One region of the Glaciimonas sp. CA11.2 genome, then DNA from elsewhere that is predicted to be linked to it. Evidence: predicted binding sites of a transcription regulator. Region 1 holds the regulator's gene; the other holds the start of a gene.
The links. The regulator sigma-54, encoded in region 1, starts transcription at its own class of promoters, with help from an activator protein. The targets are predictions, from matches to a motif close to TGGCANGNAANCTGCTTT.
Positions count from the first base shown of each region.

Region 2: a site for sigma-54 is predicted at 2,449-2,466, ahead of RGU75_RS08550 (TorF family putative porin). Genes of this name have one in related genera too.

Region 1 covers NZ_JAVIWL010000001.1:1,355,669-1,359,886, reverse strand. The annotation lists gene RGU75_RS05780 (DUF4197 domain-containing protein) at 1-30, shown strand, start outside; gene hpf (ribosome hibernation-promoting factor, HPF/YfiA family) at 398-751, opposite strand; gene RGU75_RS05770 (RNA polymerase factor sigma-54) at 885-2,372, opposite strand; gene lptB (LPS export ABC transporter ATP-binding protein) at 2,399-3,151, opposite strand; gene lptA (lipopolysaccharide transport periplasmic protein LptA) at 3,153-3,692, opposite strand; gene lptC (LPS export ABC transporter periplasmic protein LptC) at 3,766-4,218, opposite strand, start outside.
Region 2 covers NZ_JAVIWL010000001.1:2,002,061-2,006,278, forward strand. The annotation lists gene amt (ammonium transporter) at 1-1,209, opposite strand, end outside; gene RGU75_RS08545 (P-II family nitrogen regulator) at 1,223-1,561, opposite strand; gene RGU75_RS08550 (TorF family putative porin) at 1,573-2,382, opposite strand; gene RGU75_RS08555 (GNAT family protein) at 2,820-3,554, shown strand; gene RGU75_RS08560 (accessory factor UbiK family protein) at 3,804-4,046, shown strand; gene RGU75_RS08565 (YifB family Mg chelatase-like AAA ATPase) at 4,105-4,218, shown strand, end outside.

The sequences.
Region 1 (4,218 bases):
GGAAAAGTTTTTGGCGCATTAAAGCAATAGGCTGCGGCATACCATCGTCATGGTATTTTTGATGTGGACCGAATTGGGAAAGTTACGGGTCTGGCGACTTTATGAAAACTCTTTTGAGAGTGACGTTATAAAGCTTCTTGCTTAGTTATTTGTTTTGGCCGCTGTTTGAGGTGTACCCGGTTGCGTTCGAGACATTCGAGACATTCGGCGATGCCTCCGAACACTGCTAAACGATGCAAAGTGTTACGAACATATTCGGGCAGGGCGTGTGTAAGTTATATAATTTTAAAATGACAAAGGGCGCATTAACTGCGCCCTTGCTCATTTGTCAGTATAGTATTTTTCAATTTATTTATTGAGCAATACTTACGTTGACCGCATTAGAGAACCCCGTCCATCACGTTGCTGCGATGGGCAAATCCTCAGGTAGATGCTTGATTGCCGAATGTTGATGATTCTGCAATTTGTCCTTATATTTAATCACTTGTCGATCGAGTTTGTCGATTAACAAATCGATGGCGGCGTAAAGGTCATGCGCAATGCTCTCGGCATGCAGGTCTTTGCCTTTAACGCGCAGATTAATTTCGGCTTTTTGACGCTTTTCTTTCTCTGTGATTTTGTCTACCGTCAGGATCACACTAATATCTATGACCTGATCGAAGTGGCGCTTGATACGCTCCAATTTGCTTAGCACGTGTTCGCGAATGGCGGGAGTTACGTCGAGGTGATGCCCACTAATTGTGAAATTCATACAGCGCTCCTATCAAGTGTGTCGTTGGCGGTTCGGACCGGGACGATTAATTCAGTGTTGAATCACCAATTTATTCATCAACCATAAATCAATCAGTCAGAACACAGCGACGTTTGTGCAAACAAGCAAACAGCTATAAAGATTTACGCAAATTGACCGGCGGAATTCGTAAAGCTTCGCGATATTTTGCGACGGTGCGACGGGCCACTACCATACCTTGTTCCGCGAGCATGTCGGCAATCTTGCTGTCAGAGAAAGGACTTTTAGAATCTTCCGCTCCTATCAGTTGTTTGATTAACGCCCGTATCGCCGTTGAGGAAGCCTCTCCACCTGCCTCTGTAGCAACATGGCTGCCAAAGAAATACTTTAATTCGAACATCCCGTGTGGGGTGAGCATGTATTTCTGAGTAGTTACACGTGAGATAGTACTCTCGTGTAATCCTAGTGTATCAGCTATTTCGCGCAACACAAGAGGTCGCATAGCAACCGCCCCATGTGAGAAAAAATTCCGTTGACGCTCAACAATTGCCTGCGCTACACGCAGTATGGTATCGAAGCGCTGACGCATATTTTTGATCAGCCACTTTGCCTCCTGTAGCTGCGAGTTAAGTGATCCCTCGCTCTTGCCCTGCTTGAGAATGTTGGCATAAAGAGCATTAACTCGAAGCCTTGGCATAACGTCATTGTTGAGCATTACCTGCCAACCATTTTTTGTTTTTCTGACAATTACATCTGGTACGACATAATCTGACGCACCGCCAGCAAAGGTCGCGCCGGGATGAGGATTACATTTTTTGATAATAATTTGTGCCTCGCGCAAATCTTCATCATCACACTCCAGCGCTTTTTTGATTTTATTAAAATCGCGCTGGGCAAATAAGGTCAGATAACCTTCAACGATTGTTAGTGCCAGTCGGCGTGTGACGAACGCTACTTTGGGAAATGCTTTGATTTGCAATGCGAGGCATTCTGACGCGTTGCGTGCTCCGACACCAGTTGGGTCGAAGCTTTGGACCATCTTCAAGGCCATCGACAATTCTTCGATCTCGATATCAAGTTGCTCTGGAAGACGTGCAAAAATATCGTCTAGTGATTCCTCCAGGTAGCCGTTTTCATCAAGCGCATCAATGATCAACTCGATCAATGCACGGTCGCGTTGCTGATCAACAGCTTCACGCATTTGTTTGAGCAAATGTTCGCGCAACGTCGATTCGCAGGCTTCTAATTGTGGTCGTGAATCCTCATCATCTGGGGCTTTGGAGGTTCGGGAAACGTCGTCAAAGCTCCATTCGCTGTCAGTATTGCCGTTCTCTTGATTGTTTTCGCCAGACTCAGGGGCTTCACCACCGCCCTCGGGCTCTGTAGGCGAGCTGCTTACTTCGCTGTCACCAGGTGGCGCATCCATTGTTGAGGCGCTGGTACTGATCGCCCCGTCGGCGAGTAATCGCACTGAATTATCCAAAGGATCGTCTAGACGTTCCAGTAACGGATTATCCGAAAGGATGTGTTCGAGTTCCTGATGTAACTCCAACGTAGACAACTGCAACAATCGAATCGATTGCTGCAGTTGCGGGGTTAGCGCCAGATGCTGCGAGGTACGGAGTTGAAGAGATTGTTTCATGGGCGCTAGGGAATCCGTTGAATCCGTTACATGCGGAAATGTTCACCCAGATAAACTCGTCGCACAGATTCATTGGCGATGATGTCGTCTGGACTGCCGCTGGCTAGCACGCTACCTTGGTTGATGATGTATGCCCGGTCACAAATGCCGAGCGTTTCGCGCACATTATGGTCGGTGATCAAGACACCGATGCCGCGCTCTTTAAGGAACCTGACGATACGTTGAATTTCGATAACGGCGATAGGATCAATACCGGCGAACGGCTCATCAAGAAGCACGAAGCGCGGATTAGTGGCTAAAGCGCGGGCGATTTCGACACGTCGTCGTTCACCACCGGATAAAGATAACGCCTGATTTTCTCGCAATTTCTCAATTTGCAATTCTTGCAGCAGCGAATCGAGTTTGTCCGAGATCTCATCTTTAGTCAGTGCGTTGCCGTTTGGCCGCTGCAACTCAAGTACCGCACGAATATTGTCTTCGACCGTTAGCTTGCGAAAAACAGAGGCCTCTTGCGGCAGATAAGACAGGCCAAGCACCGCGCGTTGATGAATCGGTAAACGCGAGATGTCAACGCCATCTAAATCAATTGTTCCACCATCCGATGGCACCAGACCGACGATCATATAGAAAGAAGTCGTTTTTCCAGCGCCGTTAGGACCAAGCAAGCCGACGACCTCGCCGTTATTTACTTTCAAAGAGACATCGCGGACTACTTGGCGCGCGCCATAACTTTTTTGCAGCCCTTTAACGATCAAGGTGCTTAAATTTGTAGAGGTCATCTTATTTACTCTTCGGCTGGATGACTGCTTTGATGCGGCCCGCGCCAGGTTGACTATTGCCGGAAACATTGTTACTGACCGAGTAGAACTCCACGCGACTATCGTAAGAGATGAATTCGCCGTTTACAACATCGGTGACTTTGGTCCCTTGCAGACGTCGCATTTGCGCTTTCGAAAATAATTTAACGATTTCAGTTTTATCGTCGTACTCAATTCGCTCAGCTTCACCTTCGATCCATAAGTCAGGACCGCCGTCGCGCTTTTGGCGAAACGTGGCTAAGCCACCGGGAGGTGCGTATAAGGTGGCAAATTGATAGCCTGATGGGTCCGTCGTGACGACGACTTTGTTGGCTTTCATGATCAGCGTGCCGCGGGTCAGTATCACCTTGCCGGTGAATATCTTTACTTGTTTTACGTCGTCCAGCGTGAACTGGTCTGCGTCTACGTTGGATGGTTTATCTGCGTCAGCTTTTTCAGCATGGGCACCTGAAATACAAGTCAGTTGCAGCGCGAGTAGGGTTAAAAATAGAATACGTTTCATAAAAATCCTGAAAGGGGATACTGGCACTAAAAGCAACAATGGCTTCAATAGGATTATCCGGTAATCATGTGAGTTATTTAGTCTGCCGCGGTGTTGCGCGATAGGTGCCACGGACATTGTTTAATAGGCGTAATTGCATAGTCGCATTATTGGCATACATACCAACACCGGTCATTTTCGACTGATCGATCGTGATTTCGACCGCTTTGTTGCTTGTCATAATGTCATCATCTGGCAATAGCTGAAGGTACTCGGACTGCAAATGAAGCTTTGACGACTTTGGCGTCGCTGAGCGGTCTGCGTTCACATTGCCGTACATATTCACTTTACTGTTGTTGTCTTCGATTTTGGCAGTATTGGAGCGCAAGGTCATCGGCGGTTGTTGTTTATCAAGGCTACGAATGACGGGAAGAATCACGTCAAATGAATCGTCGGCGGGATTGTGCGTCAGGCGTTGACCTGAGATGTTGTAGCGTGGCTGACCATTAAGTGCGAGTTGCACATAATTAAAATTTTCGACGTAATA
Region 2 (4,218 bases), 650 kb from region 1:
CTTCAGGCCAGTTACGCCCCACAAGCAAGCAAAACCAGCAATCAAGCCCATCACCAACGCACCGCCAACACCGACGAAACCAGCGGCAGGAGTAATGACAACCAAACCGGCAACCGCGCCAGATGCGCCGCCCAACATGGAAGGCTTACCCTTGCCAACCCACTCACCCAAACTCCATGTCAATACTGCACCAGCCGTTGCGACCAGCGTGTTGATGAAGGCCAATGCTGCGCCGCCATTTGCTTCCAGACCGGAACCGGCGTTGAAACCAAACCAACCAAACCACAGCAATGAAGCACCAACCATGGTCAATGTCAGGCTATGTGGCTTGAAAGCTTCTTTGCCGTAGCCTACGCGTTTGCCGATAACATACGCACCGACCAGACCGGCAACCGCTGCGTTGATATGAACAACCGTACCACCCGCATAATCCAACGCACCTTTTTGGAACAACCAACCAGCAGTCGCCGACGCTTTTGCTGCTGCAGCAGCATCAGTGAAGCCATCAGGACCAGGCCAATACCAAACCATATGGGCAATTGGCAAGTACGAAAAAGTGAACCACAACACGGTGAACGCGAGGATGGCGGAGAATTTGGCACGTTCAGCAAATGCGCCGATGACCAATGCGCAGGTAATCGCAGCGAAAGCACCTTGAAATACGACGAAGGCAAACTCTGGCAATACAACGCCTTTGCTGAATGTTGCCGCCAATGAGTCTGGTGTCATTCCATTGAGGAACAACCGGCTCATGCCGCCAATGAAGTCATTACCTTCGGTAAATGCGAGACTATAGCCATAGACGATCCACAGAACAATCACCAGCGAGAAGATGGTGAAACATTGCATCAGAACCGACAACATGTTCTTGCTGCGAACCAAGCCGCCGTAGAACAGGCCGAGGCCTGGCAATGTCATTAAAATCACAAAAGCGGTACATACAAGTAGCCACGCAGTGTCGCCCTTGTTAGGCACGGCTGGAGCAGGTACGGCAGGAGCGGCAGCAGTAGCAAGTGCGCCAGTTGCGGCAGCCGCAGGCGCGACGACTGCAGGAGCAGGCGCGGCAATTACTGCAGTGCTGGTAGCGCTGGCCGCAGCTGAGGCCGACGTCGAAGCGTCATCGGCAGCAGAGGCTGGCAGCATAAAGCCGACTGCGAGCATGAGTGCGCAAAACGCCAAAAACGTGGCGAAAAATCTCTTGATGTTCATTTTAAAAGTCCCCTTAGATTGCATCTTTGCCGGTTTCACCGGTACGAATACGAATAACTTCTTGCAGATCGAGAACGAATATTTTGCCGTCACCGATTTTGCCGGTACGTGCTGCCGTTTCGATCGCCTCAACTGCACGCTCTAGAATACTGTCATCAACAGCTGCTTCGATTTTTGTTTTTGGCAAAAAATCGACGACATATTCTGCACCGCGGTACAACTCGGTATGGCCTTTCTGGCGTCCAAAACCTTTTACTTCCGTGACGGTAATGCCTTGTACGCCAATGGCGGACAGTGCCTCACGGACTTCATCAAGTTTGAATGGTTTGATAATCGCAGTGATCAGTTTCATGTTGACCTCGTTTAGAAAGTTTTTGCGAGAGAGAAGACCAGGCCGTTTTTGCCGAGATTTTTGCCGTTAGGGCTGACATATGCGCCGTTCTTGGCATCAGTTCCGACGAAAGCAGCGCCTAGAGTAACGCCATATAGGCTGTCAAAGGTTTTAGTGACGCCAACTTTCCAATCGTTATAACTGGCAAAGCTAAAGTTTTCGACTGTTTGATGGCCAAAATGCAGACCCAGCGTGACACCGGAAGCAACATCAAAATTGGCACCCAGATCGTAATAAGCGCTGTTCTTGCTGTTGACTGTGCCGAACAAGTTAGTCAGCGCATGCGAATATTTGAAGTAAGCTGGACCGTAACCAAGTTGACCGTACAGTTCGAAAGTATTGGCATTTTTGCCAATAAGACTGTAGTTGTTACCGGGATAGTAGTAATACAGACCGCCGACGTCATACGTGAAACCGGCTGGAAGATCGCCGCGCTTACCTGCATAGAGATCCCACTCAATATTGCCTTTGCCATTAAAACCGCCAGCATTTACTGAGTCTTTAATCCATTTGATGTTTGATAACCAGGTTCCGGCATAAAGGCCGGTTGGGTTATTTGTGTAATCGACGCCACCTTGAACGGCGGCATCAAAGCGACTTTGTGATATGCCGCGGAAGCGGTAGTCATTTACCAAGCCGATGTTATAAGCAACTTGATTATCAGGTACCGGTTCGGCTGCGGCCGGTGCTACAACTGGAGCGTCGTCGGCGTAAGCAAAACCGGCAACCAGTGTTGTCGCTACTGCTGTGGCAAGTATCAGCTTATAAGTCAGCTTTTTCATTTATGAGTCCCTTGGGTTTAGATGCATTAAGATTATAGTTAGACAGCAACTTAGTTCAGTCTTCTACTAGCAGGACTCATGCCAACTACATATCAACTAGTTTGTATGCGCTTATGGCACGATTCATAATTGATTTTATGCATTGTTGCTAGTTGTGGTCCTTTTCTATGGTAAAACTAGCAAAATTTAGCACCATAGTAGTGCGATTTTAGCTTTTCGCACTTAAATGGTGAGATGAAATTGGTGTTCTGGAAGCGTTGATGGCGATGCTGTGCTTGATTTGGCCCGATGTTTAGGTGAAGACATCGCGCTCATCTGTCAATTAAGTGCCGAACTGGCGCTTAAATAAGCACCTGGGTAAGCACCTGAATAAGCACATAATTAGTGCGAATTTCAATTCCTTCATTGCGCAAAACAGAACAAAACCAAGGATCAATATGTCTCTCGAAAACGCCGCACATATAGAAGGTTTGCTGCCGGGCTGGCAGCCTGCGCGGGTTCCACCTGGTGTTGTGCTGGAGGGGCAAAATGTGTTGTTAGTACCGCTTGATGTTAAACGCTATGCGGAGGCTTTATATAGTGTGGCGACCGGTGATGGCGCGGATGTCGGTCAATGGGATTATCTGGCGGTCGGACCTTTCGAAGATCAGATCAGTTTTACGAGTTGGCTGAGCGAATGCGAAAAAACCAGAGATCCCCTATTCTTTGTCGTTACTGATAGGCAAACCGGTGCGGCACAGGGCATTGTGAGTTATCTAGGTATCGCGCCAGAACATGGATCCATTGAAATTGGGCACATTTGGTTTAGTGCTGCTATGCAACAGTCCAGCAAGGGTACTGAAACGATTTATCTTTTAGCGCAGCATGCGTTCGACGATCTCGGTTATCGACGTATTGAATGGAAATGCGACACGCGTAACCAGCGGTCGCAACAGGCGGCGCTGCGTTTTGGTTTTACGCCCGAAGGCATTTTCCGCCAACATCGCGTCAACAAGGGGCGAAATCGCGACACTGCCTGGTTTTCGCTCATAGATCACGAGTGGCCGCTTCAACGTGCTGCTTTTGAGCTTTGGTTAAATGGGACAAACTTTGATGCAAATGCGCGGCAGATACAGTCATTGGGCGAGATTCGCGCCAACTTGTTGAATGGCGGATCGGATAAGTCGGTCTGACATCAGCCTAACTGATGCAAGCCGGTTGTGATTGGTTGCAAGCGCTTCCTCCGCAAGCGTGGTTGTGCGTTACTGCGGAAAAGTCAGGGCGCAAGGTGCGCTTTGAACGTCGGCGGTGAGCGCCCAAAACTTCTCGTAACAACACCAAGAAATTATCTTAAGATGCAGTTTGGGTATACCCTCGTTCGCGATGAGATGAGGTATCATTTTTTTATTCTCAGTATTGTTAGTATTTATAGGAGCACCACCATGAGTAAGCCGACTTTTTTTGAAGATATGCAGTCGAAAATTAATAAGGCAATTGAAAACTCGCCAGCGAAAGACGTTGAAAAAAACGTCAAGGCGATGTTGAGCAGCGGCTTTTCAAAGCTTGACCTCGTTACCCGTGAAGAGTTTGATGTGCAAGCGCAAGTGTTGGCAACGACGCGCGAAAAACTGGAACTGTTAGAGGCGCGCGTCACTGAGCTTGAAGCACAACTGAAGCGTCCATGAGATTGGACAATACGTTCGCTCTACAGCATCTGCAATATTGGAACAGGCGGCAAGACCGATGACGTTGGCAGTATTGAAAAGTCGGGCGCTTGCAGGAATGCAAGCCCCGGAAGTCACGGTTGAAGTACATCTTGCGAACGGATTGCCGTCCTTTACCATCGTTGGTTTACCG